DNA from 2 places in the Corynebacterium sp. UMB8791 genome. Region 1 is predicted to be linked to the other one. Evidence: riboswitches for the same ligand, from Rfam matches in the RefSeq annotation. Region 1 holds a riboswitch; the other holds the start of a gene.
What was found. Region 1 has a riboswitch for cyclic di-AMP ahead of ACXIUA_RS08785 (resuscitation-promoting factor Rpf1 domain-containing protein). Riboswitches for the same ligand answer to the same signal wherever they lie in the genome.

Region 1 (7,878 bases):
AAAGAGTGGGCTGGCCAGTCCCTATGCCCCTTTCATAAAGCAAAACAAACGTGCCCGCCACAAGCTTTCTGTGGCGGGCACGTTCTATTGAGTGCTTAGCGGTTCAGCAGTGCTGCGCCGATAGCGGCGAGATCGCCCGAGCGAACAGCGTCGATCAGTGCAGCGTTCTGGCTGTAGAACGCATCGTAGTTCGCGCGGTTCGCAGCGTAGGACTGCTGGATGTGCGCCGGAATCGCGAAACCATAGTTGCTCAGGGAGCTGCCGAGCTGACGGTACAGGGCGTCAACTGGGTTCTCTGCCTGGCGCTGGGCTGCGTCCGGGGATGCAACGGCGGCGCTTGCAGGAGCAGGTGCCGGTGCGGCAGCCTGTGCGTCGCGATTCGTCGCAGCGGAGTTCAGTCCAAGGCGAGCGGAGCATGCAGGCCATGCGCCCCAACCCTGCTGTGCCAGGGTGCGCTCTGCAACGATGATCTGCTGCTCACGGGATGCCAGGTTCGCGGTTGGAGCGAACTGGCCGCCACCGAATGCCTGCCAGGTGGACGCGGAGAACTGCAGGCCGCCGTGGTAGCCGTTGCCGGTGTTGATTGCCCAGTTGCCGCCGGACTCGCACTGTGCGAGACGGTCCCAGTCGGAGTCAGGCGCTGCCGTGGCCTCTGGGGCCATCAGTCCAGCGAACGCCGCGGTTGCGGCTGCGCCGGCGAGTGCCTTCTTGGTCAGGGAAGTGGTCTGCTTGGAATGGCGTCCCATTGAAATACGATGTCCTCTCTTGTTGTCGCTTGCGAAGTAAGCTGTCGGGTTCGGGCTGAGGTGCCCGGTTGCAGTAGCAACTTCACCCCAAGGAAGCTCCGGGAGGGAGTTTCCGAAGGTTGGGTCCTCCGCTTCTGTTCCTTGTGTAATTGTGCGAGGCGAACAGAACTCAGCGTGCCTCGTTTTCTTGCTGCGGGACAGCCTAACGCTTTATAACGATTTAGTCACGCTCCGGGCACTTTTTGGGGTCGGTGTCGCGGATGTGGGGAGGCAGGTAGGGCCGTTTGGCCTGTTCACGAGCAAAATTAGCGCGAATGTGATTTGTGGCACTTTCTTTCGTGTTGGGGCTCGAACGGGCGATACGACTATGATGGATAGCCACTGCTGAGTCTGCATAGAGAACAGAGAAGGAACGAAGACTAATGCCAATTGGAAAGGTGAAGTGGTTCGACGCCGACAAGGGCTTCGGCTTCGCATCCAACCCTGGAGACGACGACGTATTTATTTCTAAGTCGGTGCTCCCGGATGGTGTGGATGAGCTTGTGCCTGGACAGCGCATCGAGTTCGACTTTGCCGCAGGCCGAAAGGGCCCGCAGGCGCTGCGCGTCGCCATCTTGGAGACGCCGAAGCGTCGCCCCGTGCACCGTAGGAAGCCAGAAGAACTCGGAAGCATGCTTGCCGATGTGATGACGCTCATCGAGTCCGACGTGCAACCGGCGTTGACGGCTGGGCGCTACCCTGAGCGCAAAGAGGCTCGACAGGTTGCGGGCATCCTGCGCGCAGTGGCGAAGGAGCTTGACGCCTAAGCGTTATTCAAACGCGACCGACCATGTGGCGACCACCGGGATTTCTTCCCCGTGGTCGTCATTTTTTACGGCCAGCGTCGAGACTTCAGCAACGAGGAGTTTTGCCCCGCCTTCTTTGACGGCAGGAGCGGTCTCTTCGGTGGTCTCGCCAGCCTGGTGGAGGCGCTCCTCGTTGGCGGAGGGGTCGTCGTAAATGAGGAGGAGGCGCCAGCTGCCCGCAGCGATGTCTGGGTCGATGCGGAATTTGAGTTCGTCGGAGCCACCACGTGTGAGTGCCGGTGGCTCACCGCCGTCACATTGTTCATCGAGGGGGCAGAGCGTGTAGGGGGCGATCTCGTGCTCGCCGTCGGATGCAGTGACGTGAATCCGAAGGTCTTCTACGGGAAGACCTGGCTGCGAGCGCTGCCAGGTCATGAACGCGTACACCCCAGCGAGCAGGATAGCGACGGCGAGAACTGTCGCACCGAGTTGGAGTGCAAGGCGAGAGGAAGCACGGCGGGAAGCAGTCATGAGCGAAATTCTACTGGGACGGGACCAGCCGGACGCGGTAGAGGTCAGGCCAACGCTTGCCGGTGAGGTAAAACTCGTCGGTGCCAGGGATATGCGCGATCCCGTTGAGCACATTGTTTATGTCTTCGTCGGCGTTGTTGGGAAGAGACGACGCATCGATCCTGGCCGTGACGTGGCCGGAGGTGGCGTCGATACGCACGATGTCGGTGGTTGTGAAGATGTTTGCGTAGACGTCGTCGCCGACGCACTCCAACTCGTTGAGACCCTCGACGGGTTTGCCTTGGTCGGTGACTTCGAACCGCGCAAGCTCGGCGAGCGTGTCCGGGTCCATGCGGCGCAGCTCGGCGGAACCGTCGGAGAAAATAAGTGCATCATCGGTGGCGCACAGCCCCCACCCTTCGCCGTCGTAGTGGGCGGTATCGACAGTTGCTAGGGACGCTGCATCGCGGCGAAACGCGGTGCCCTCCTGCCACGTCAGCTGCCAAACCGAATCTCCGACGCGGGTCATGCCTTCGCCGAAGAACACGTCCGGCAAGGCAACCTCGCCCAACACGTCGCCTTCTGTCGTGAGCCGATACATGCCGGACGCTCCATATTGGCCGGTACTGACGAGGAGCGTGCCGTCCTCATCGACTTCGAGGCCCTGGGTGAACAGGGCAGGGTCGTAGTCGTAGCGTTGTACGATTTCGGGTTTCAGCTGCTCCACCTCGGTGGCAGCTTCATCGCAACCACTCACGGTGAGCAGCACCAAAGGACACATCAGGATGGACCAAAACCGTCGGGAGTGAACACGCATACGTCCATCATGCAGCATTTCCCCAGAAATGGGCCATAATGGAGAGCGTGTCTCAGAACAAGAACTCTTCACCACTGCTGAGCGACAAAGCAATTGAGGTCGCGCGAGAGGCCATCCTCGAGATCGCGGAAGGCGAGGTCGGCGCGCACATCGGTGTCGCTGGGCTCTCGAGCAACGTGGCCACGCACCGCTTCGAAGCGAGCGTGCCTGGCTACAACGGGTGGGAATGGAACGCGGTCGTCGCGTGTGCCACGGGCTCAACATGGGTGACCGTCAACGAGGTCGCGCTCATGCCGGCTCGCGACGCGCTGCAGGCGCCGGACTGGGTGCCGTACTCCGAGCGTCTTCGCCCCGGCGACCTCGGCCCCGGCGACATCATGGAGCCAGCGCCTGACGACGAGCGCCTGACCACAGACTCCTTTGCAAAGGATGCAGTGACGTTCCCAGGCAGGGAAACTGACCACTACCTCACGCAAGAAGGCCTCAATGCGGCGAAGACGCGGTGGCGGAAGGGCAAGTTTGGCCCTAATTCTGCGTTCGCCGAGCAGGCAACGCTGCACTGCCGGACCTGCGCGTTCTACATTCCAATGGAGCACCCAGTGGGGGAGAACTTCGGAGTGTGCACCAAGGCGGCGGGGAAACGCCCGGTCCCTTTCCGAACCCGGTTAGCTAAGCCCGCCCGCGCTGATGGTACTGCACCTGGGAAGGTGTGGGAGAGTAGGTTACCGCCGGCCTATAACTTCATTTTCCTGTGTGTGGTGAGTGTGTGTTGTTGTGGCACATACTCACCACATTTTTTTGTGCACCCCCACACAACAAACAAACGGGGATGTATCTAGAGAGGCTCGCGTCGAGAACCCCGCCGCGTTGAGCCCAGAATTCAGGAGAGGCGGTAGACCTCGTAATCGTTCGGTACACCCGCACCATGGACGTGCTGGAATCCGAGCCTCAATGCTAAACCGATCGATGCCTCATTAGTGGGGTCGATGATAGCGATGACTGGAAGCTGCGGGAAACGTTCCTGTGCATTGGCAATCGCCGCAGATGCAGCCTCCTTTGCGTATCCCTGGCCCTGAGATTCAGGGGCGAATCGGTAATATAGGTTGAGTACCTGTTCACCGGCTTCCTCACTGTGGCGTACTCCAGTAAACCCGATGGTTGTTCCGTCAAGCGTGGACACTACGTAGTAGCCAAGACCCTGTTCATCCCAGTTTTCTTGCCATGTGCTTGCCAACTCCTCTGCCTCTTTGCGGTTTTTCATCGCGAGGTCGGGACGGTGTTGATAGGTGCGGGCGTCGGCGTGGATCCTAAAAATGGCGTCTATATCTTGGTCCGTGGGAGGAGTGAGGATAAGGCGAGGGGTGCGAAGGGGAAAAGCATCGTTCATCTTGGAATCTCCGTTCAAAGTGTTAGGCCTCTCAGGCTACCTGGCCTCAATGGCTGAGGCATGGTGCAAGCAATACGCCCCAGGGGACATAAGCATTCCCTGGGGCGTACGCAGAGGCGAGGATGTCGGCCTAAAAAGCTATGAGCTCATTTCTAGACTTCTTGACTAGATCCTCGTCGCGGATAGCTTGCTTGAGGGCGCGCCACTGATCGTCGGGGATGTAGTCCGTGGCTTGTTTGATAACTTCCTCTGAAGGGGTGCCCCACGCGATTGGCATCGGAGTAATCGTTGCCCAGTGTGCCTTGTCGCGGGATGTGCGCTGGCCTCCCACAGCGACGCACGGAACTGCAGCGCCAACCTTAGGAGTGACGCCGGGGATCCGTTGCACCACAGTTGAGGTGAGCGCCCACTCGGCAGGGGACTGCTGGTCAACGACTGTGTTTACTAACGCGGTGAGGGTAACTGTGGTGCCCTTGTCATCGGTGATGACAGCGGGAGAGAGGGGGTTGGCGTCGTAAATTGCTTGGGTACGTGGAACCGCGCGAGGAATAGCAAGACCGACGATCAGCATGATGGTGCCGAAAAAGATAAGGGAGAGGGATCCGAGTAGGCGCCAGGGGGAGGTCGGGTCGACGAGGAACCAGACTATGACGCCCGCGATGAGGCAGACGACGAACAGAGCGATGCTTGAGGTAACGAGGTTCTTGGTATTTCGAATAAGTTCGTTGTGTTCTTTGGCGTATTCTTCGTCGACGTTGAAGCGGAATGGTTGTTCAGTCATAGGCCACAGTCTATAGGCCGCGTTTGAGGTCTGAGGCATCCATGATGCGATAAGCGTAGCCCTGTTCGGCGAGGAAGCGTTGGCGGTGCATGGCGTACTCGGCGTCCAGGGTGTCTCGTGTGACCACGGTGTAGAACAAGACCTCACTGCTGTCCGGCTTGGGTCGAAGGAGTCGGCCGAGGCGCTGGGCCTCTTCCTGGCGGGAACCGAACGTGCCTGAGACCTGGATTCCCACGGCTGCCTGGGGGAGGTCGATGGAGAAGTTCGCCACCTTCGATACGACGAGGGTGCGGATTTCGCCCTGGCGGAAGCGCTCGAAGGCTTCTTCGCGGGCTTTGGTGCTGGTGCGGCCGTCGATGAGTGGGGCGTCGATCTGCTGCGCGATGTGGCGCAGGTGATCGACGTAAGCTCCGATGATGAGCGTCGGTTCGCCCTCGTGGCGGGCGAGAATGTCCTTGACCGTCGAGAGCTTGGCTGATGCGGTGGCGGCCAGGCGGTAGCGCTCGCGTGCGGAGGCCGTCGCGTAGCTGAGGCGCTCTTCTTCCGTGAGCGTGGTGCGGGCCTCGATGCATTCGGCGGTGGCGATGAAACCTGCCATTTCGAGTTCTTTCCAGGGGGCGTCGTAACGCTTGGGGCCGATGAGGGAGAAGACGTCGTCTTCGCGGCCATCCTCGCGGATGAGTGTAGCGGTCAGGCCGAGACGGCGGCGGGACTGGAGGTCGGCCGCCATGCGGAAAACGGGGGCGGGGAGGAGGTGGACTTCGTCGTAGATGATGAGGCCCCAGTCGGTGGTGTCGAAAAGCTCGAGGGCGCGGTATTCGCCTTTCGTTTTCCGGGTGACTACTTGATAGGTCGCGATGGTGACCGGGCGGATCTCCTTCTTTTCGCCGGAGTACTCACCGATTTCTTCCGGGGTGAGCGTGGTGCGGCGCAGCAGCTCATCGCGCCACTGCCGCCCGGCGACAGTGTTGGTAACGAGGATGAGCGTGGTCGTCTCTGCCTGCGCCATCGCGGCGGCGCCAACGATGGTTTTGCCCGCACCGCACGGCAGGACCACCACGCCTGAGCCGCCCTCCCAGAATGCTTGGGCGGCGTACTGTTGATAGTCGCGAAGCTCCCAACCGTCAAAGTCGAGCGCGATTGGGTGGGATTCGCCGTCGACGTATCCGGCGTGGTCCGCCACCGGCCAGCCCGTCTTGATGAGTTCTTGTTTGATGCGCCCGCGCGCGGACGGGTGTACGCCTACCGTGTGCTCGTCGAAGCGCTGGCCAAGAAACAGGATGATGTTCTTGTTGCGCGTAATCTCATCCAGGATTGGGGGCTCTTCCGTGGTGAGGATGAGCCCGCGTTGTGGATCGTTGAGCAGGCTGACGCGCCCGTAGCGCGCCATCGTCTCCGCAATGTCGATGAGGAGCGACTGGGGGACGGGGAACCGGGAATAGCGCTCGAGGACATCGATTGCGGTCTCGGCGTCGAAGCCGGTGGCGCGGGCATTCCACAGCGCAAGTGGGGTGATGCGGTAGGTATGGACGTGCTCGGGGGCGCGCTCGAGTTCAGCGAATGGGGAAAGCGCTGCGCGTGCTTTCGCTGCGTCCGGGTGCGCGATTTCAAGCAGTACGGTTTTATCGGACTGCACGATCAGTGGGCCGTCCCCAAACGTCATTGTTGGACCTTTCTTTCTACACCAGCGTCACAGTCGTGACGCGCCGCAGTGGTATGCGGATCACGCGCTGCGTGGCCGTGTCCTGCGCATCAATGACGCCGACACTCACCGTCAACGGGATGACCGTTAGGGTGTGCTGCGCGCCCTGCGAGTCCGCGTACTCAACCTTGACGCGGCGACGGGCGCGGGCTGCTGCACGAAGCATATCAGTCGTTGACGTTTCGCTGACCCCGGAAGGTTGGCTTGTATCCGAGTTGAGGGCCGCAACAATCTTATCGACGTCCTCTTCGCTCAGAGAGGCGGTTCTGGGAAGCGAGGACGGTGTTGCTCGCACCAGTGTTGGTTCCTCCGCAAGCGTGATGGAGGCGCCGTGGTCGTCTTCGGCGGTTGGCTGCAGGCCCGCGGCTTGCAACTCGTGGAGCAAGCGTGGCAGCGGAAGCGGGCTGACGGCGACGGTCGGCGCCAAGATCCGCAGATCGGCGTGCTCAGCCGCCACGGCGAGGAGGGCAGGGTCGGCGCAGCGGATGTAGCTCAGCGCGCTGCCGGCGCGGATTGCGCCGTGGGTGCGGGAGAGATCATCGATAAGGAAGGTGATGGCCTGCGGAACCTCGCCCATGATGTGCTGTTTAAACCATGTGTGCAGTGAGTCGGCGTCGTGCCCACGGTCGAGGGCGCGCTTCAGGGAGGCGTCGCTGATGCGCCACATGCTGGCAAGGCCCGGCGATTCAAGGTCGGCGATATCTTCGACGACGGCGGCGGTCGCCGCATCGAGCGGCCCCGGGGCGAGCAGTGTCATGTCGCCCTGCGCGATGAGTTGCGAGACCTCCGTGGGGACGAGCTGCTTCGTAGCCTCGACGACGTCGCCGTCGTTGAGAAGTGCTTGCAGGGGTGTCGACGCCGAGCTCCCCACGCCGCCAATCGCGCCGACGAATGCGGCTTCGGCGATGGTGGCGTCGATAAGTTGGGGTGAGAAATTCGCTGCCATGAGCGGTACGTGGAACAGTAATCGAGCCTCCTGGTCGGGGCCCGCGTACTCGACGATGCGCCTCCGGGCGTGCCTGACGTCGGGGTTGTGGGTGGGCTCGGAAAGGAGGCGGTGCTCCGGCGTCTTGTCGGTGCGCCAGGGCGAGGCGAGCCAGCCGGCGAGGAGGATAGCCCACTGGTCGGCGAGCGTGGCGTCCAACCAGGA
Region 2 (20,846 bases), on a different contig from region 1:
AGCACCCCCCATCACTCCAAGAGGAGCTGCAGCACCAAACCACACCGTATCGACGTGCTGTTCCCTGATAATTCGCTGCATCATCCTCCGGACAGCAGGAGTAGGCAACATCACCGGAAAAGGCCAACGAATAATCGTGTACGGCTGTTCCGCATCCCATGCGAGAGCAGCCGCCTTATCCTGCATCGAGGCAAACACAATGATGCTCTGCGCCCCACGACGGTGAACGACCTCCTGCACATAATCCCGCAAGTACGACTGAATCCCACCGACAGTCGGTGGGAAATCATTCGTCACCAATAAAACAGTCATGGTGCCTAGTAACGGACAGCGCCCTGGACCGGCATCGAATTCAACGGGACAACCTGAACCGGAATACCGTAGTCAGAGGCATGCACAACCATGCCGTCGCCGATATACATGCCAACGTGCGTCACTCCCGGGTAATAACCGACAATGTCACCTGGCTGCAGATCCCCCATGCTCACCGGCATGCCACCAGCAAGCTGAGCCTGCGAGGTACGCGGGATCGCCTTACCGTTCTGCCCGTAAGCCCACACCATGAGCCCAGAGCAGTCGAACGCCGACGGCCCCGTCGCGCCCCAGCCATAAGGCTTGCCAACCTGCGCGAGCGCGGCACCGACAACCCCATCCCCCACCGGAGGCAACGAGCCAGCATCAACGGGGTGCAGACGTCCCTCCCACAACGAACGCGCTTCCGGCGACAAATTATCGACGCGCGCCTCAATCTCCTCAATCTGTCCCTGCAGCGCCTCGCGCTCACGCTCGAGCTTCGAACGCTTTGAATCAAGGTCATTTCGGAGATACTGCGCTTCCGCAAGGGCTACGTTTGCAGCATTCGCCTTCGTTGCCGCGTCCTGGGCAGCGCCTTCGTACTCGCGGAGCACGCTTTGCTGCTTGCGGGACAGCGAATCCAGGTACGCAGCACGGTCAATAGCAGTCTGGGGACTACCAGAGTCCAGCGTTGTAAGGATCACATCGGCCTGGACGTTGCGGTACCGGGAAGCAGCGAGGCGGTCTACTTCCCTTTGGAGATCATCACGAGCGATTTTCGCAGCTTGGACTTGGGTACGCGCATCCGCCGCGTCAGACTGCAAGCGCTCAAGTTCCTCCGACTTCGCGGCAATATCATCCTCGACGCCCTTGAGCTCTTCTACCTTTGCGGTGACCTCATGCGAAAGCTCATCAACCTGATGAATCAGTTCCTCGACATCATCCGCTACTGCGGACGGAGCAGCAACGCTACTGCCCACAACGACAGAGAGCGATGCACCCAGCGCCACGCGCTTCCCCCAGGAACGCCCATTTGCAACATGACGCGCATGTAAAGAGTGTTTAGCCACTTAAAGCCCCTTCGCTGGCAAGAAAAACTATCACCAATATAGCGAGAGGGGCTTAAAGTTACAATCTTGTAATTCTTCTGCCGACCCCCACCACAATCGTTTGGATCGGCCGATAAATACCGTGCTTAGAAGCGCACAGCGGAGTGCACTGGCATCATGTGCAGCGGACGCTCAGCGACCGGTGCGTTGGTGTTCAGTGCATCAATGATGGTGCCGTTGCCGGTGTAGATACCAACGTGGGAAGCGCCACCGTAGTAAGCCACGATGTCACCAGGCTGAAGCTGATCAAGCGGAACCGGAGTACCCGCAGCCGCCTGCGCCTGCGAGGTACGAGGGATGGACTTACCAGCCTGCGCATATACCCAGGAGGTGAAACCGGAGCAGTCGAACACGTTCGGGCCCGCAGCGCCGTATACGTATGCAGCACCAATCTTTGTACGTGCAATATCGACCAGGCGCTGACCTGCGGAGACCTGCGGCGCTGGAGCAACTGCCGGCGCAGCAACGTTTGCGGAGTATGCCTTCGCGACTGGCGCCTTGAACTGAGCCTCGACGTTTGCCAGCCATGCACCAAACGAAGGTACGTTGTTGACGCCAGGAACCGCTCGAACCTGCGCAATTGCCGTAGGGACATCAGCATTGGACTTCTGACCTGCCAGGGATGGGATCCAAGCCTCGATGCCAGGAATCGCAGCGATGCCCGGCACGTTCTCAATACCTGGGACCTGAACAGCTACCGGCGAGTTCGGGACGCGAACCTCAGCCGCCTCTGCAGAGATTGGCGAGAGCAGCGAGGCACCTGCAGCTGCTGCGGTCACTACCGCGACGTTACGTGCAGTGCTGTGTGCCTGACGACGGTGCTTAGCCATAATTGTAAAACTCCATATCTTCTCTTTTGCCGACCGAGTTAGCTGACGGGTTGGGCTAGAGAACCAGCCTTACGACTTCCACGGAAAACTCCGCTCTCGTTCGCATTCACCCCAGAGAGAAAATCCTGCTTGGGTCCCCGGCTTCCCGAAGCCACTAAGGCTCAGGGAATTAGGCGTTATATGTACTTACTGTTTGCTTTCAACGGCTGTTGCTGCAATGTCTCGATTAGGTTACGAAACGGAAACATCTTTGTCCAACGACACGGCCGTTATCGTTCCGTTATTTTTCCCTCCCCTCATTCCGCGCGAATTTTCCTGAGAACTACAAGCAGAGCGCCACAATGTACCGAACCTGACGAATGACCTTCTACCTGCGCTTTTGCGAACCTTCCTCACCTGTACACAGAGAGCCGATTTGGTAAGAATGCACTAAATCACTCTTATGTGACATTACTCACTAATATTGTGTAACGCTTCCATAACGCTTCGAAATGGCTTCAAATTCCTCCGCCTTCAGACGTGAAGCGGTGAGCCATTGCTCCGCATTTATACCAAGTGCCGTAACAGAACGAAGCCTGAAGTGGGCTTGTGTCATAGCACGAGTGAGATAAAGGTGCTGGGTTCCAAAAGTGAACTGACCAGACATACAAAAACGCCCTGGCCAGCTGTACTCTCGTACAACCAACCAGGGCGCCTTGAGCGACCGCTAGTGTGTTAGAGCCTATTCAGAAGCATTGCGGTCATCGAGGTGTTTGGTTTCCTCGAGCTTGCGCAACGTCTCGATCTCCTCATGGTGGTTCTCGCGCTGCGCGTCCCGGACGCGCTCGGAAACGCCAAGCTCAGCAGGTTTGAACTTACCGATGGTCTCGGAGTCAGCGAAGCCGAGCTGGTTGAGGCGCTTCGGAACCGGAGCACCAGCGTAATCGAGTGGCACTGGGTGTCCATGCTCGTCGACTGGGCCAAGCGGCTGGTGGATCTCCACAAACGCACCGTTAGGCAGCTTCTTGATGATGCCCGTTTCGATACCGTGCTCCAGAACCTCACGGTCGGAACGCTGCAGACCAACACAGATACGGTAGGTCAGCCAGTATGCGAACGGCGGCAAGACAATGAGACCGATGCGACCGAACCAGGTCATCGCGTTCAGCGAGATCTGGAAGAAGTGAGCAACGTGGTCGTTGCCACCGGAAATCGTCAGCAACAGGAAGAACACGAGTGCCATCACACCGAGGCCGGTACGCACTGGAACGTCACGTGGGCGCTGCAGCAGGTTGTGGTGCGCCGTGTCACCGGTCACCTTCGCTTCGATGAACGGGTAGCTGATCAGCAGGACGACCATGACGCCACACATGAGGGCAACCCAGAAGGCACCCGGAATGGTGTACGGGCCGAGGTAGAGCTCCCACGCTGGCATGACACGAGCTGCGCCGTCAGTCCACAGCATGTAAACGTCAGGCTGCGAACCGGCAGAGACCTGCGACGGGTTGTATGGGCCGATGTTCCAAATGCCGTTGATGGTGGTCAGACCAGCCATAGCAGCGAGGACACCGAAGACAACCATCATGAAGCCGATCGCCTTGACTGCGAAGACCGGCATAATGCGGATGCCAACAACGTTGTTCTCCGTACGGCCGGGGCCTGGGAACTGGGTATGCTTCTGGAACCAGACGAGCAGCAGGTGCGCTGCGATCAGAGCCAGGATCACGCCCGGGAGGATCAGAACGTGCAAGATGTAGAAGCGGTCCAGCATAAGGTCAGACGGGAAGTCGCCGCCGAAGATTGCCCAGTGCATCCAGGTACCGATGATCGGGATACCAACAATGATGGCGGACATAATACGGAGGCCAACACCAGAGAGCAGGTCGTCTGGCAGGGAGTAACCCATGAAGCCTTCGGCCATGCCGATGAGAATCAGGGTAACGCCGATGACCCAGTTAGCCTCACGTGGGCGGCGGAACGCACCGGTGAAGAAGATACGCATCATGTGGGCGAACATCGCCATCATGAACATCAGCGCAGCCCAGTGGTGCATCTGACGAACGAACAGGCCACCGCGGACCTCGAATGAAATATTCAGAGCCGTGGCGTACGCGCGTGACATTTCCACGCCGTTGAGCGGTAGGTACCCGCCGTCGTAGATCACCTTCGTAATGGAAGGGTCAAAGAACAGCGCGAGGTAAATACCTGTCAGCAGCAAGATAATGAAGCTGTACAGCGCCATCTCACCGAGCATGAAAGACCAGTGGCTCGGGAAGACCTTATTCAACTGTGGCCGGAGGAAACCGGCTACCGTGTACCGCGAATCAACGTTGTCCGCGGCTTGTGCAAGTTTAGTACTCATTAGGATTTACGCTCCCAGAATGCCGGGCCGACGGGCTCGATGAAGTTTCCGTTGGCGATGAGGTAACCGTCTTCGTCAACAGTCACAGGAAGCTGAGGCAGAGCACGGGCAGCCGGTCCGAAGATCGGTTTGCCGTACTGCAGTGCGTCGAACTGCGACTGGTGGCACGGACAAAGGATGCGGTTCGTCTGCGCTTCGTAAAGCGAGGTCGGGCAACCAATGTGCGTACAAATCTTGGAGTATGCGTAGTAATCCCCGTAGTGGAAATCTTCCTGACCTTCACGCTCAACGACGCGGCGTGCGTCTTCCGAGCGGAGGCGGATCAGCATAACTGCATTACGAGGGCCATGCAGCGAGTGCATGTGATGTTCGTATACGTCTCGCTCTGGGTCGTAAATGTCACCATCGTTGACATCCTCCGGGTAGAGCGGGAATACCGTCTCCATGGAAGCAGCAGCGAGGTCTTCTGGACGCATACGCACCAGGCGGGAAACACCTGCCGTGGAGTAGTGCGAGCCAGCTACGCCTTCGTGCAGCTCGGCGATCGCGCCAGTGTCGCGACCGAGGTAAACCTTGACGCCCTTCTCCTGCATGGTCCACCCGTGTGTCCAAAGCGTGCCATCACCTAAGTAGTTAAGGTCGTGGCGCTTCTTCCACGGGTTTTTGATCATGCCACCGAGGGGTGCAACGACCATGAGGCCGGCGAGAACACCAGCGGTGCCAAGCAGACCCTTCATTGCCTTACGACGACCAAGGGTGGAAGTCTCCCAGGCATCATTCAGAAGAGCGGTCGTCGTGCGACGGTCCAATTCGGAAGAGCGGCCGTCGTGACGACGCTGTACGGAGATCTCCTCAGGGATGAACTTCTTCACGTACTGGACGATCGCGATACCCAGGGCGGCAAAACCGACACCAGAAGTAAGGCCGAGCAGTGGCGTGTAAAGCGTGTAAACCCAGAGTCCTTCATCGCCATGGAAGCGTGGCTCCCATGGCCAGAAGAGATAGACACCGAGGAACGCGATTCCGCAGAGCACCGAAATAATCAACCAAATGTTGATTCCGAGCTCGGAAGACTTCTCGCGTGGGTCGCCATCAACTGGGAACCGCTCCTTGCGGTACGCAACGGTGACGTCGTCGAGTTCCGTGCCCAGAGCAGCGAGCTCCGCATTATTCATGCGGTCCAAATCTTGGGATGTGTAGTTCTTGTTTACTTCACTCATGAGCGCGATCCAATCCAGATAGCTGCGGCAGCAACGAGCGTTACGCCGATCATCCACATAGCCATACCTTCAGAAACTGGGCCAAGGCCACCAAGGGCGTAACCGCCAGGGCTTGGGGTTTCCTTCGAGGACTTAATAAACGCAATGATGTCGCGCTTCTCGTCGGCGCTGAGCTGGCGATCCGAGAACTTTGGCATGTTCTGCGGGCCAGTCAGCATCGCCTGGTAGATCTCCTGCTCATTCGCAGGGTCCAACTCCGGCGCATACTTACCAGAAGATAGTGCGCCACCGCGGCCGGTGAAGTTGTGGCAAGACGCGCAGTTCAAGCGGAAGAGCTCGCCGCCACGTGCGACGTCGCCAGCCTGAATCTGGCCATCGTAGTTCTTACCGCGAAGCTCTTCCTTCGCGAGTGAACCGTCTGGGTTGTACACCAGCTCCGGTCCCCCACCGTTGGCAGCAACATAGGCAGCCAGTGCCAGTGCTTGGGACTCGGTGTAACGAGGACGCTTGCGTTCAGCCTGAGCGTCATTCGACATCATCGGCATACGTCCGGAGTTGACCTGGAAGTACACAGCACCTTCGCCGGTGCCGATCAGGGACGGGCCGCGGCCTTCAACACCCTGGAGGTTTGCGCCATGGCAAGTGATGCAAGCGACGTCGTAAATGTCCTTGCCTTCTTGAATCATTGCCTGGTCATCTTTTTGCGCAGTAGCGACCTGCGCGTTCGGGGCAAGCGCCGATGCGAGGAAACCCGCACCCGTGAGGCCGAGCGTCAAGGCTGCTGCACCAGCAAAGGTGCGCTGCGCCTTGCGCCGACTGCGCTTTTTCTTAGGTGATTTTTCCATCTTGTTCCCTTTGAGCGTCAGTGTCTAATACAGATAAATGGCCTTCCGTCATTTCGACGGCGACTCTACGTATCAGATACCTATTGAACGATATACAGAGTAATGAAGACGCCGACCCAAATTACGTCAACAAAGTGCCAGTAGTAAGAGGTCACCATTGCTGCAGTAGCTTGTGCCGGAGTGAACTTCGACTTAGATACGCGGAGCAGCACAACCACGAAGGCAATGATGCCGGCGGTCACGTGCGCCATGTGGAAGCCAGTGATGATGAAGAACACTGACCCGAAGACACTCGCCTGAATGGTCACGCCGTGCATGATCATTTCTCCCCACTCGAAAGCCACGAGTCCGAGGAAGACAACGCCAAGCGCGATAGTTACCGTGAACCATTTGCGGAGCCCAAAAACGTCACCCCTTTCTGCTGCAAATACGCCGAACTGAGAAGTCACGGAAGAAGACACAAGCACGATCGTGATGATCAAGCCGAACATCACGTTCAGGTGTGCCGTCTGGTTATCCCAGTCGCCTGCGGTCATACCGTTTGCACGCGAGGTGAAATACATCGCGAACAAACCGGCAAAGAACATCAACTCTTGGGCGAGGAACGCGATCGTGCCAACGCTGACCATGTTTGGTCGGTTCAGCGCCGGGACACGATTCTGCGGTGTCGCCATACCTTGGTTAGAAATTGCGGTCGTCACGCATGTGATTATCCCCTGTTTTTGGGTCAAAGTCATCTCCTTTCACCCACAAACTTTTCGGCAGATTTCGCGCTAACCTGCCTTTTCTGGCCTAATAGCGCTCGAAGGAAATAACTTTCTGCGATACCGGGAACTTTTCTAGCCACTCATCCGACTACATCAATGCAGGTCACAACTTTCTCGACTTCATTCAGCTCACTTTCGGCTGATTTTTAGGCAATCCAGGATTCTTTTTCATCGACTCTTTGCGGTGTTTCAAAAGTTCCCAATAGTGATGGGACTCACATTCCACCGCTGCCGTTTCCGACTGCAGACCTACTTTCGTATGACCCCCAAGTGTTACGAATGAGTTCAACCGAAAGGATGAAAATAGCAAGCAAAAATCCCCTTCAGCCTTAGCTGAAGGGGATCAGTTTTCGCCGACACCTCCCGAAGGCGGGGAGGTCAGCGAATCTTTAGTGCTTCTCGCGCGGGATACCGTACTGGAGATTCAGCTGCGTAGTGGTCCACACGAGGAATACTGCGCCAAACACGACGAGCCACAGCTGCCAGAATGCAATTCCGAGTCCGAGGAACATAACCGCACCAGACATTGCGAACGGCCAGATGGAGCTTGGCGAGAAGAAGCCGAGCACGCCTGCGCCATCTTCAACCTCTGCCTCTTCCCAGTCTTCCGGAACAACGTCCATGCGACGCTCGGTGATGTCGAGGTAGACGGCGAGCATGAAGCAGAGCGCAGTAGCGAGAACTAAGCCAACGCCACCGACCCATTCGAGCCCGTAGAGGTAAGCATCTTCGCCAATCCACGCTGTGCTGATCATGTAGAAGACTGCCATCAGCGCCAGGAAGGTACCGATTGCGTAGAAAACTTTTGAACCAGTTGCCATTTCTCTGCCTTCTCTTTCTATACCGTCGCGTTAGGGTCGTTGGTGTTGTTGCCGTCGCGGGTGCCGTGGCGGTCAGACACGAACGGACGTGTGGAGGTGGCGTACGGCGCTTCGCCGATGGATGCGAGCGCATCGGAGTTTGGCGCCTCAGGGTTGTCAATACGGAACTGAATGTACTGAGCAAACTTTTCTGGGGTCACGGCACGAACCTCGAAGTTCATCATCGAGTGGTAAGTACCGCACATCTCGGCACAGCGACCAACGAATGCGCCAGTCTTATCGATCTTCTCAATCTGGAATGCACGCTGCTGCTGGTTCACCTCTGGGTGAGCGTAGGTATCACGCTTGAAGAGGAATTCAGGAACCCAGAATGCGTGGTTCACGTCACCGGACGCAAGGCGGAACTCAATCGCACGATCGGTTGGCAGGACGAGCACCGGAACCTCTTCGGTAGTACCGAGAGTCTCAATCTCATTGAAATTGAGGTACGAGAGGTCACCGGTAGAAGTGCCGTGGATCGGGTTCGGGTTCTTAATATTCTCGTCGTCGTACTTCGTTGCCTCGGCCTTGGCCTGACGCTCGGTGTCAACACCGTCATATGCCTGACCGTTAGAGGTGAACTCGCCGTCAACGTTTGCGTAGCCAAACTTCCAGTTCCACTGGTATGCGGTTACGTCAACCGTCACCTTCGGGTCCTTGCCGAGGGCTGTAGTCTTCGTCTGCGCCTGGACGGTGAAGAAGAAGAGCACCATAACAATGACGATCGGAATGATCGTCAGCACAAGTTCCAGCGGCACGTTGTACTGGAGCTGCTTCGGGAACTCAGACTTGCCGCGCTTCTCCTGGCTCTTCGCGTTCCACTTGAAGATCGCAGTGAGGAACAAGCCCCACATGATGATGCCGATAATCCATGCTGCAACCCAGGTCCATACCCAGAAGTTGTACATCTGCTCACCCTCAGGGGTAACAGGATCTGGCCAACCCATATCCAGCACCTTCGAGAGCGCCTCTGGCGGTGCAACCTCACAGCCCGTCAGCGCGAGACCGCCCAGCAGGAGCGATCCGGCAACTGCGATTTTCTTCGCGAAGTTGCGGTCCTTTACCTTTTCCACGTGTGTCTGCCTTCCTGTCCACACTCGCTGTTTACGGCAGGACGCACAAACAGGTGCGCCCAAGCATTGTTACTCCGTCAGAATAGTGGATAAGGCGCAGCGCCTCTGAATTCTTTAGATTTTGAGTCGAGGTAAGCATTCGTAGTCAGCTGACGTCTTTTACCGTGTATGCAAAAGCCGTGCACTCAACGGGTTTTGCATAAAACGGTACAAACGTCCTGGTAAGAGCTTTATTTTTCACTCAAATTGCTCAACCATAAGTTGGCCCCCTTTTGGGGACCGAATAAAGGATGAAGAATTTCCGCATTTTGGCGCTGGTTTCGTTGGTTCGCGCATCTCCTACAGAAAACCCTATTGTTGATTGGAAGAAATGCTTCGTGGCCCAGCACTCCGCACGGCTGCGTACACCTTATATATAGGAGAGGTTTTCAAGTCTATGTGTGGCCTGTTGGCTCTACTCACCACAAACAGCAATGCCGCAAGCTTCGTGGAAGCCGCGGAACGTGCGTTGCCCTGCATGTATCACCGTGGCCCTGATGCCGCCGGCACCTGGAACGACGACCACGCCGTTTTTGGTTTCAACCGCCTTGCCATTATCGATCTCGAGCATTCTCACCAACCCCTACGCTGGGGCCCGAAGGAGAATCCGGAGCGCTACGCGCTGACGTTCAACGGCGAGATTTATAACTACATCGAGCTTCGCGAGGAACTGCAGGAGGCAGGCTACGATTTCAATACCTCGGGCGACGGTGAGCCAATCGTTGTTGGCTTCCACCACTGGGGAGAGAAGGTTGTCGAACACCTGCGTGGCATGTTCGCGTTTGTCATTTGGGATACCGAGACACAGCGTATGTTCGCGGCACGTGATCAATTCGGCATTAAGCCCTTGTTTTACGCCACTACCCCGGTCGGTACCGTGTTCGCCTCCGAGAAGAAGTCCATCCTAGAAATGGCTCCAGAGCTGGAGATTGGTCTCGAGTTAGATCGGCGAGCTATCGAGCACTACGTTGACCTGCAGTATGTTCCCGAACCAGAAACGTTGCACGAGAGCATTCGACGCGTGGAGTCTGGCTGCACGGTGTCACTGACGCCTGGCGGTGAAGTCACATCGGAGCGCTACTTCAAACCACACTTCAAGCCCCAGCAAATCCCACAAGGTCAAGAGCAGAAGCTTTACGACAGGATCGCTCAGGCGCTCGAAGACTCCGTCGAGAAGCATATGCGAGCGGACGTCACCGTCGGTTCTTTCCTCTCGGGCGGCATTGATTCGACAGCGATTGCGGCCCTGGCGAAGAGGCACAATCCAAACTTGCTGACGTTCACCACCGGCTTCGAGCGCGAGGGCTACTCCGAGGTAGACGTGGCTGCGGAGTCCGCTGAGGCGATTGGTGTTGAGCACATCGTGAAGATTGTCTCGCCTGAAGAGTACGCGGACGCGGTGCCGAAGATCATGTGGTACCTCGATGATCCGGTCGCGGACCCTTCGCTTGTCCCGCTGTTCTTCGTCGCACAGGAGGCCCGCAAGCACGTCAAGGTGGTGCTCTCGGGTGAGGGTGCCGACGAGCTGTTCGGTGGGTACACCATCTATAAGGAACCGCTGTCGCTCGCGCCGTTCGAGAAGTTGCCGACGCCTCTTCTACGGGGACTGAACAGGCTAAGCCGTGTGCTGCCGGAAGGCATGAAGGGCAAGAGCTTACTCGAACGCGGTACGACCCCAATGGAGGACCGTTACTACGGTAACGCTCGTTCCTTTAACTTCGAGCAACTACAGCGTGTGCTGCCTTGGGCGAAGCGCGAGTGGGACCACCGCGAGGTCACCGCGCCGATTTACGCCACATCGACAGAGATGGATCCAGTTGCCCGGATGCAAAACTTGGACCTGTTTACCTGGATGCGCGGCGATATCTTGGTCAAGGCGGACAAGATGAACATGGCGAACTCGCTGGAGTTGCGCGTGCCGTTCCTGGATAAGGAGGTCTTTGAGGTCGCACAGACGATTCCGTACGACCAGAAGATCGCGCACGGCACCACCAAGTACGCGTTGTGTAAGGCGATGGAGCAGATCGTTCCGCCGCATGTTCTCCACCGCAAGAAGCTGGGATTCCCTGTTCCGATGCGCCACTGGCTGGCCGGCGATGAGCTCTTTGGTTGGGCGCAGGACACGATCCGTGATTCGCAGACCGACCATATCTTCGCCAAGGACCAGGTGCTGGAGATGCTCAAGGAGCACCGTGACGGTGTTTCCGATCATTCGCGTCGCCTTTGGACGGTGCTTGCGTTTATGATCTGGCACGGCATTTTTGTCGAGCATCGCATTGATCCGGGCATCGAGCACAAGGAATACCCGGTTCAGCTTTAAGGAGGACCTGCTCATGTGGACCAAGAAACGAGTACTGACCACCATCGTTGCGATGCTCAGCGCGTTACTGCTTGCAGTTGGCGCCGTGGCGTTCGTCTACGGTCCGACGCTCACCGCGATGCTGACGGGCACCGCTCGTTTCGCGGGGACACAGACGCCGAAGCGGTATAGCGCGACGGTGCTCGCGCTCGCCGAGCAGGGCATCTACGCCGACTCAACAGAGTTCGAGGAGGCGAAGGCCCGCGCAAAGGAGGCCGCAAAGCAGGCTGATACGCTTCACGACGTTTACCCCGCCCTCGAGGACGCAGTCAAAGCTGCTGGCGGGAAGCACTCCCGTCTGATTGAACCTGGTAACCCTAACCTCGGCTGGACTATGGAAGAGAAGTCGGAAGCCGCAGTCAGCGTCGAGGGCCGCGTTGCGGTGGCAACCGTGCCTGGCGTCGATCGGCACGATGATGTGCAGGGCTACGCAGACACGCTCGCGACTGGCCTGGCTTCCGCACGTGATACCGGGGCATGCGGGGCGGTCGTTGACCTGCGTGGCAACGACGGTGGCGACATGGGCCCAATGGTCGCAGGCCTCTCCTCACTGTTGCCGGACGGCACGGCACTCGAGTTCGTATCGCGGACGAACACCACGCAGGTCACGGTTGAGGGGAACTCGGTGACCGGCGGCGGCACCCCGATCACGACTTCTGGCGGGAAGTGGGATGCGCCGGTGGCGGTCTTAGTCGATGGCGACACTGCTTCGTCGGGCGAGGCCACGATGCTGTCGTTCCGGGGACTTGAGCGCTCACAAAGTTTCGGCTCCCCTACCGCAGGCTACGCCTCGGCCAATATGGTGTACGACTTCCCGGACGGCAGCCTGCTAATGCTGACTATCGCGAAGGACAAGGCACGCACTGGCGAGGAGTTCGCCGAAGATCCGGTGCAGCCCGACGTCGAAACCGATGTGCCGTTCGAGCAAGCGATGCAATGGCTTGCGACCGAGCACGGTTGCAACTAGTCCACGCAGACGAAACACCCCGCGCTCCCCTCAATCATGAGGTGGGCGCGGGGTGTTGGCGTCGAAAAGCTACTGCTTAGTTGAAGCTATCGCCGCACGCGCAGGCCGAGCCAGCGTTCGGGTTATCGATGGTGAAGCCCTGCTGCTCGATGGTGTCAGCGAAATCGATCGTTGCACCGGTGAGGTACGGCACGCTCATCTTGTCCACGACGAGGCGCACACCCCCGACAACGTCAGCCTTGTCGCCGTCGAGCTCGCGGTCGTCAAAGTACAGCTGGTAGCGCAGGCCAGCGCAGCCGCCTGGCTGAACAGCGATGCGAAGCGAAAGGTCGTCGCGGCCTTCCTGGTCGAGCAGAGCCTTCGCCTTTGCAGCCGCTGCTTCAGTAAGGGTCACGCCCGTGGCAGAGGTAGGTGCAGTCATTCTTTCTCCTTGCTTAGCGAATATCTTCACGCAAGATGCGTGCTTCGGAGTGTGGCACTAGCGTACTCGCATCACACCGTCATCGTCTACAGCGTATGGGAGCGGGCGCTTATTCCCCACTTTCGGGGACGGCCTTGTAGCCTGTATAGCGTGAAACTTCCTTGGCAGAAATCTGATGAGGCTCCAGCCGCCGCTGCTGCCGCAGCGAATCGAGCGGAGACTCCCGAAACCGACGCGGAACCCGCGAAGAAGTACCCGAAGGGCTACACCCCTCCGAAGGGTCGGCCGACGCCGAAGCGCCTTGATCAGGAGATTAAGCGCGGCGTGGTCCGCGACCCCAACGCGACAACTCCCGCTCAGCAGTACCAGAAGAATAAAGAGCTGAAGAAGTCGATGTCGAAGGAGGAGTGGAAGGCATACAAGAAGCAGCAGCGCGAAGAGGCGAAGAAGCACAATCGCGAGGTCCAAGCCAAGATGGACGCTGGCGACGAGCGCTACCTCATGGACCGCGACCGTGGCGAAACCCGCCGCTTCGTCCGCGACTGGGTAGATTCGCGCCGCTTCATGAACAACTACGCGATGCCGTTAGCGATCCTGCTGTTCCTCATCCTCTTCATCGGCTCCTGGTACCCGGAGATCGCCGGCGCCATCGCTATTTTGCCGATGGTGTTTATCGTGCTGATTCTTGGTGAGGCATTCCTGATCGGCAAGCGTGCGAACAACGCTGTGCGCGCGAAGTTCCCTGGTACGGCTGATACCGGCTTCGGCCTTGGTATGTACGCGTTCTCCCGCGCGTCGCAGCCGCGGAAGTGGCGCTCGCCGAAGCCACAGGTGCGCATCGGCGAGACCGTGAACTAACTGGGTAAAGGACGTTTCATGGCTGTTGCATTCGACCCGATTGAGCATCCAAGCGAAACCCTGCGCCGCGAGCTTTCCCGCGAACTACTGCGCAGCCCGGAGGGGCGCGGTCTCGGTCGCGTGGGAACGATCGCGGAGTGGACCGCTTCGGTGCAAAACCGTACGCGCCCGGTTGCGTTCCGTCAGCCGCAGTGCGTGCTTGTCGCCGGTAACCACGGTGTCGCAGCACGCGATATTTCCGCGCAGCCACACGACGCCGCCTGGACCACTGTAAAGCAGATTGCGGCAGGTGGCGGTGTCGCTCGCGTTGCAGCGGAGGCCGCGGGCGCGTCGATTATTCAGATTAATGACTACTTAACGCTGCCGACAGGCGCGATAGACCGGCAAGCCGCCATGACGCCCGAGGCGTTCGAGCAGGCAGTCGCGCACGGTGCTCGCGTCGTTGACCAGGGCGTAGACAGTGGAGTTGACCTGTTCATTCCTGGAGACATTGGCGTCGGCAATTCGACGGTCGCCGCCGCCGTCTATGGCGCGCTGTCGCGCACCGAGCCGGTCAAGGTCATCGGGCGCGGCTCGGGCATCGACGACAACGTCTGGAAAGTGAAAGTTGCGGCAATTCGGGACGCCATGTTCCGGGTGCGCACCTTTAGTGACGACGTCCCCCGCGTCCTTGCCGAGCTTTCGGGGCCAGATTTCGCGTTCCTTGTCGGTATGTTCGCGCAGGCCGCGGTTCGTCGAACCCCCGTACTTTTCGACGGCCTCTACGCCACCGTCGCCGCCTACGCCGCCGAGCGCCTCGCACCCGGCACGAAGCAGTGGATCATGGCGGGCCAGCTCAGTCCGGAACCCGCCCAGATGCTGGTGCTCCAGGCCCTCGATATCATTCCGGTGCTGGCACTGGACTTGTCGCTCAACCAGGGAGTGGGCGCGCTCGCAGCGCTGCCGCAAATCAACCTGGCTTCTGAGCTCGTTACTACAGTGCTCGGGCCGGAGGCCCCAGAGGGCGCCCCGGCCTGAGATCCCTCTAGTTCTCGGCTGGGACGAGCGTGTGGTTCCAGCCGTGGACGTCTTCGACCGAGCCGTCCTGGATACCGCGCAGGCGCTCGCGCAGCTGCATGGTGATGGTGCCGGCCTCATTGTTGTTTACGGTGAACTCACCGTGGCGGCCCAGCACGCGCCCGACCGGAGTGATCACCGCTGCGGTACCGCATGCAAGCGTCTCACTGATGGTGCCGTTTTCAGCGCCCTTGTGCCACTGCTCCACCGTGATCTTGCGCTCCTCGGTGCTGTAGCCGAGGTCTTCCGCAACCTGCAGCAGCGATTTGCGGGTGATGCCAGCCAGGAGGGAACCGGACAGTGCTGGGGTGATCAACTTCGCGTCCTTCCCGCTGCCCTCGACGAACATGAGGTTCATGCCGCCCATCTCTTCGATGTACTTGCGCTCAATGGCGTCGAGCCAGACAACCTGGTCGCAGCCCTTTTCTTCTGCCTCGGCTTGCGCGAGCAGGGAACCCGCGTAGTTGCCGGCGAACTTGGCGTCACCGGTGCCGCCGGGCGCCGCGCGGACGTATTCCTCGGAGATCCACACGCTGACGGGCTTGACGCCGCCGGAGAAGTAGGCGCCAGCTGGGGATGCAATGAGGTAATAGGTGTAGGTGCTCGAGGGCTTCACCCCGAGCGTCTTCTCGGTGCCAATCATAAATGGACGCAGGTACAGCGCCGCTTCCCCGCCAGCTTCGGGGACCCAGTCCTTATCAATCGCCACCAGCTGCTGCAGCGACTCGATGAACAGATCCTCCGGCAGCTCAGGCATTGCCAGGCGATGCGCGGAATGGGCAAAACGCGTCGCATTCTGCTCGGGGCGGAACGTCGTGATCGAGCCGTCGTGGTGGCGGTATGCCTTCAGGCCTTCGAAGATCGCCTGCCCGTAGTGGAAGACGTTGGTCGCCGGGTCCAGCGAGATCGGCCCGTACGGGCGGACCTGCGCGTTATGCCAGCCGTTGGCCTCGTCCCAGTCGATGGAGACCATGTGGTCAGTAAACTCTTGCCCGAAGGCTGGGTTTGCGAGCACTGCATTGCGCTCTTCGTCAGTTGCCTTGTTCGGATTCGGGATAATTTCAAATGGTGTGCCTTGAGTCATGCAGACCACCCTACTCCCCGATTCCACTCTTTGGAACCGGAATTCCATATTTTCTTCCACGCACAAATAGCTTGCCCCGCGCCACGCGTCCCTTATTCCAGGTACCCTTGGCGATGTTCAATAATCTTAAGAAAGGCGCATGTACTCATGACTTTTTCGGTTCCTGAATCGCTGCTCCCGGTCCGGGGCGACTCCGTCTCCCTCAACTTTTCGACGTCCGCTCCGAGCGACACCGCTGCCCTCTTGCTACCCGTGACCTCGGATGACTCGAAGGTTGAGGTCCCAGTGACTTCTCTGGCACCGAAGGGTGCACTCGAGGCGCTGGAGACAGTCGGCGCGAAGGGCACCGCCGGCGAGATCACCCGCGTGGTCGTTGATGGGAAGTTGGTCATCGCCTTTGGCCTGGGCAACGCCGATGAGATTGATGACGAGACTGTCCGTCGCGCTGTCGGTTCCCTGGCTCGCACACTGTATGGCACGGAGTCTGCGGTGATTTCGACTGAGTTCGGTGTCACCCCCGTCGTGGAAGGCCTGCTGCTCGGCGCGTACAAGTACAAGGGCTTCAAAGCCCCGTGCCAGTGTGGCTGCGACGGCGAGCACGGGCTTACCGACGTCACCGTTGTAGGCAAGGAAGACGAAAAGGAAGCATTCGACCAGGCAGTGATCCTCGCCGAGTCGGTCATGCTGGCGCGCGATCTCGTGAACACGCCGTCGAACCACCTCTACCCTGCTGTGTACGCGGAGCTCATCGAGAACGTCGGCAAGCAGGTTGGACTCGAGGTCGAGGTGTTCGACGAGAAGCAGCTTGAGGAGCAGGGCTTCGGCGGCATCCTCGCGGTCGGCAAAGGCTCCGCCCGCGCGCCGCGCCTGGTGCACCTGAAGTGGACGCCTTCCGCGTCGAAGTCCTCTGTCGCGTTGGTTGGCAAGGGCATCACCTTCGATACCGGCGGCATCTCCCTCAAGCCGGGTGCAAAGATGGAGGACATGATTTCCGACATGGGCGGCTCTGCTGCTCAGTTCGGCGCAATTGTTGCAGCTGCCCGCCTCAACCTGGATGTTGCGGTCGACGCCTGGCTGCCACTCGCGGAGAACATGCCGTCCGGCACCGCTACCCGCCCGGGCGACGTGATTCGCCACTACGGCGGCATCACCAGCGAGGTACTCAACACCGACGCTGAAGGCCGCCTCGTGCTGGCGGACGCGATGGCACGCGCAGCTGAAGATAACCCTGACTTCATGATTGAGACGTCCACGCTGACCGGCGCTCAGCTCGTCGCCCTCGGCAACCGCACTGCCGGCGTCATGGGCTCTGATGAGTTCCGCGACCGCGTCGCTGCGCTGGGCCGCGAGGTCGGCGAGCAGGCCTGGGCGATGCCGCTGCTGGAGGAACAGGAAGAAGAGCTGAAGTCCCCAGTCGCCGATATCCGCAACGTCCACAATGCCCGTACCGGCGGCATGCTGTTCGCTGGCCTGTACCTGTCCCGCTTCGTCGGCGAGGACACCGAGTGGGTGCACATCGATGTTGCCGGCCCGGCGTGGAACGGTGGCTCGCCACGCGGCTACACGCCGAAGCGCGCGACGGGTGCCCCGCTGCGCACGATCGTTGCAACGCTTCGCAGCATCGCCGAGGCCAACTAGTCCCCGGACTTAGGAAAAGGACTTAGGAAAAGGGATGTTCGCCGCGCTCAAACTTGGCGCGGCGTTCTTTCTGTTCCGCCCGCTTTCGCAGGATGCGTTCTTGCTCCATTTTGCGACGCATCCGGTCTGGGTACCCGGTCTCTTCGACGTCATAAAGAGATATATTCAGCAGCGTAGCGACGGCGTCGATACCTTTGGGACCTCCGATGCGTCGGCGGGTGTAGTTGCCCTCTTCATCGACAAGCACGACGGACATCTCGTTGACCATCGTTTCCGGCTCAACAAACCCCTCAACGAAGGCACGCTTCGCAACCCATTCCTGGAGGTAGGCAGCGTCTTCCGGCCGGATGGTTTCGCCGGGTGCGCGTGGGGGTTTGAAGGTGGTCTGCTTCTTCCGCTTGCCGAACAGGTTAAACACTTCTCTCATCATACGGATATTTCTCGACGCCCCAATTCTGCGTTTGGTGGCCTTCAACAAATTAGTTGCCCCCGAAAGGCACGAAAGTCTTCGGTGACAGGTACGCTATTGACCTGTATAGCTTCTACGAAAATGTATCTGCGAGGAGACTAAATTATGGCGCACTCTGTCGAGATGCCTGAGCTGGGCGAATCCGTCACGGAAGGCACTATCACCACCTGGCTGAAGGAAGTCGGCGACAAGGTAGAGGTCGACGAACCATTGCTGGAGGTTTCCACCGATAAGGTCGACACGGAGATTCCTTCCCCTGTCGCCGGTGTAATCCTCGAGATTAAGGCCGAGGAAGACGACACCGTTGATGTCGGTGACGTGATTGTGATTATCGGCGAAGAAGGCGAAGCCCCGGCATCGGACTCGGCAAAGGACGAGGAGCCTCAGGAAGAAGAGGAGCCAAAGGAAGCTCCGGAGGAAGAGAAGGCTGACAAGCCAGCCTCCGGCGACGCCACCGATGTCTCCATGCCTGAGCTGGGCGAATCCGTCACGGAAGGCACTATCACCACCTGGCTGAAGGAAGTCGGCGACACCGTCGAGGTCGACGAGCCACTGCTCGAGGTCTCCACCGACAAGGTCGATACCGAGATTCCTTCCCCTGTCGCAGGCACCCTCGTAGAGATCCTCGCTGAGGAAGACGACACCGTCGAGGTCGGCGAAGTCATCGCCCGCATCGGCGACGCTGACGCCAAGCCAGCTGAAAAGGAAGCTCCAAAGGCCGAAGAGCCAAAGGAAGAAAAGAAGGAAGCTCCGGAGGAAGAGAAGGCTGACAAGCCAGCCTCCGGCGACGCTACCGACGTCTCCATGCCTGAGCTCGGCGAATCCGTCACCGAAGGCACCATCACCACCTGGCTGAAGGAAGTCGGCGACACCGTCGAGGTCGACGAGCCACTGCTCGAGGTCTCCACCGACAAGGTCGATACCGAGATTCCTTCCCCTGTCGCAGGCACCCTCGTAGAGATCCTCGCTGAGGAAGACGACACCGTCGAGGTCGGCGAAGTCATCGCCCGCATCGGCGACGCTGACGCCAAGCCAGCTGAAAAGGAAGCTCCAAAGGCCGAAGAGACAAAGGAAGAACCCAAGGAAGAAAAGAAGGAAGCCCCGAAGGCTGAAGAGCCTAAGGAGGAGAAGCCGAAGGACGAGAAGCCTGCATCGCAGGCTTCGACCAAGGTGAACAAGTCCGACGGTTCCCTCCCGTACGTCACCCCGCTCGTGCGCAAGCTGGCAGAAAAGCACGGCGTTGATCTTTCCACGGTCGAGGGCACTGGCGTTGGTGGCCGAATCCGCAAGCAGGACGTGATCGCTGCGGCGAAGGGTGGATCCGACGACAAGACCGAGGCATCGGCTCCGAAGTCCGAGGAAAAGAAGGGCGCACGCTCCAACTGGTCCACCAAGTCCGTGGATCCGGAGAAGCAGTCGCTGATCGGCACCACCCAGAAGGTCAATCGCATCCGCGAGATCACCGCTGCGAAGATGGTCGAGTCGCTGCAGACCACGGCTCAGCTCACGCACGTTCAGGAAGTCGATGTCACCCGCATCGCAGAGCTGCGCAAGCGCGTGAAGCCGGAGTTCATCAAGAAGCACGACGCCAACATCACCTACCTCGCGTTCTTCATCAAGGCGACGGCCGAGGCCCTGGTCTCCCACCCGAACGTCAACGCGTCCTACGATGCGGAGAAGAAGGAGATCACCTACCACGAGGACGTCAATATTGGTGTCGCAGTGGATACGCCACAGGGCCTGCTCGTGCCGGTGATCAAGCGTGCACAGGACCTGAACCTGGCGCAGATCGCGCAAGCTATCAACGACCTGGCGACCCGCGCACGCAACAAGAAGCTGCGCCCGGACGACCTGTCTGGTGCAACGTTCACGGTGACCAACATCGGTTCCGAAGGTGCACTGCTGGATACGCCGGTGCTCACCCCGCCACAGGCAGGCATCCTGGGTACCGCGGCGATTGAGAAGCGCCCGGTCATCGTTACAGAGGAAGGTAGTGACTCGATCGCGATCCGCCAGATGTGCTACCTGCCATTCACCTACGATCACCAGCTGATCGACGGCGCAGATGCAGGCCGCTTCGTCACCACGATCAAGGACCGCATCGAAACCGGCGACTTTGAAGACGATCTGGACCTCTAAAACAGGTCAAGATGAGGAATCTTAGCGGTGGCCCCAATGCCAATACGGTGTTGGGGCCACCGCTGTTTTCACCTCCGCATATTTTCAGCTGACTGGCCGACCCAGGCCAGTTTTGCCCCGTAGACTATTCACGACATCAGGTTCAGAACTACCAAAGGAGTAGATCTTGGATTACATCACCCGCCATATCGGTCCGGACACGCAGGAAACGGAGGCGATGCTCGCGAAAGTCGGCTACGACTCACTCGAGGCGCTGACCACTGCCGCGATCCCCGCCGATCTGCTACTTCAACGGCCGCTCGACCTTCCTGCCCCGCTCACGGAATACCAGGCGCAGGATCGGTTGCGGGAGTTGGCGTCGAAAAATGAGGTGCTCAAGGCGTTCTACGGCCAGGGGTACTCGTCGACGTTGACGCCGCCGGTAATTCGGCGCGGTGTGGTCGAGGATGCTGGGTGGTACACGGCGTATACGCCGTA

Region 2: another riboswitch for cyclic di-AMP. It lies ahead of ACXIUA_RS01320 (C40 family peptidase); the one in region 1 lies ahead of ACXIUA_RS08785 (resuscitation-promoting factor Rpf1 domain-containing protein).

What each region holds. Positions count from the first base shown of each region.
Region 1 is NZ_JBSZCG010000134.1:904-8,781, reverse strand. It holds gene ACXIUA_RS08785 (resuscitation-promoting factor Rpf1 domain-containing protein) at 96-746, opposite strand; cyclic di-AMP (ydaO/yuaA leader) riboswitch at 758-931, opposite strand; gene ACXIUA_RS08780 (cold-shock protein) at 1,169-1,552, shown strand; gene ACXIUA_RS08775 (DUF2771 domain-containing protein) at 1,556-2,062, opposite strand; gene ACXIUA_RS08770 (glutaminyl-peptide cyclotransferase) at 2,073-2,858, opposite strand; partial or broken gene ACXIUA_RS08765 (DUF3027 domain-containing protein) at 2,897-3,478, shown strand; rRNA gene rrf (5S ribosomal RNA) at 3,476-3,592, shown strand; gene ACXIUA_RS08755 (GNAT family N-acetyltransferase) at 3,739-4,245, opposite strand; gene ACXIUA_RS08750 (DUF3239 domain-containing protein) at 4,376-5,026, opposite strand; gene ACXIUA_RS08745 (DNA repair helicase XPB) at 5,037-6,689, opposite strand; partial or broken gene ACXIUA_RS08740 (helicase-associated domain-containing protein) at 6,706-7,878, opposite strand, start outside.
Region 2 is NZ_JBSZCG010000051.1:6,115-26,960, forward strand. It holds gene ACXIUA_RS01310 (glycosyltransferase family 4 protein) at 1-312, opposite strand, end outside; gene ACXIUA_RS01315 (C40 family peptidase) at 318-1,364, opposite strand; gene ACXIUA_RS01320 (C40 family peptidase) at 1,490-2,233, opposite strand; cyclic di-AMP (ydaO/yuaA leader) riboswitch at 2,246-2,419, opposite strand; gene qcrB (cytochrome bc1 complex cytochrome b subunit) at 2,955-4,574, opposite strand; gene qcrA (cytochrome bc1 complex Rieske iron-sulfur subunit) at 4,574-5,794, opposite strand; gene qcrC (cytochrome bc1 complex diheme cytochrome c subunit) at 5,791-6,639, opposite strand; gene ctaE (aa3-type cytochrome oxidase subunit III) at 6,720-7,340, opposite strand; gene ctaF (aa3-type cytochrome oxidase subunit IV) at 7,796-8,227, opposite strand; gene ctaC (aa3-type cytochrome oxidase subunit II) at 8,245-9,339, opposite strand; gene asnB (asparagine synthase (glutamine-hydrolyzing)) at 9,776-11,698, shown strand; gene ACXIUA_RS01360 (S41 family peptidase) at 11,712-12,704, shown strand; gene ACXIUA_RS01365 (HesB/IscA family protein) at 12,781-13,125, opposite strand; gene ACXIUA_RS01370 (DUF3043 domain-containing protein) at 13,276-13,983, shown strand; gene ACXIUA_RS01375 (nicotinate-nucleotide--dimethylbenzimidazole phosphoribosyltransferase) at 14,002-15,000, shown strand; gene ACXIUA_RS01380 (branched-chain amino acid aminotransferase) at 15,008-16,123, opposite strand; gene ACXIUA_RS01385 (leucyl aminopeptidase) at 16,271-17,761, shown strand; gene ACXIUA_RS01390 (oxidoreductase) at 17,784-18,179, opposite strand; gene sucB (2-oxoglutarate dehydrogenase, E2 component, dihydrolipoamide succinyltransferase) at 18,336-20,369, shown strand; partial or broken gene ACXIUA_RS01400 (glycine dehydrogenase (aminomethyl-transferring)) at 20,536-20,846, shown strand, end outside.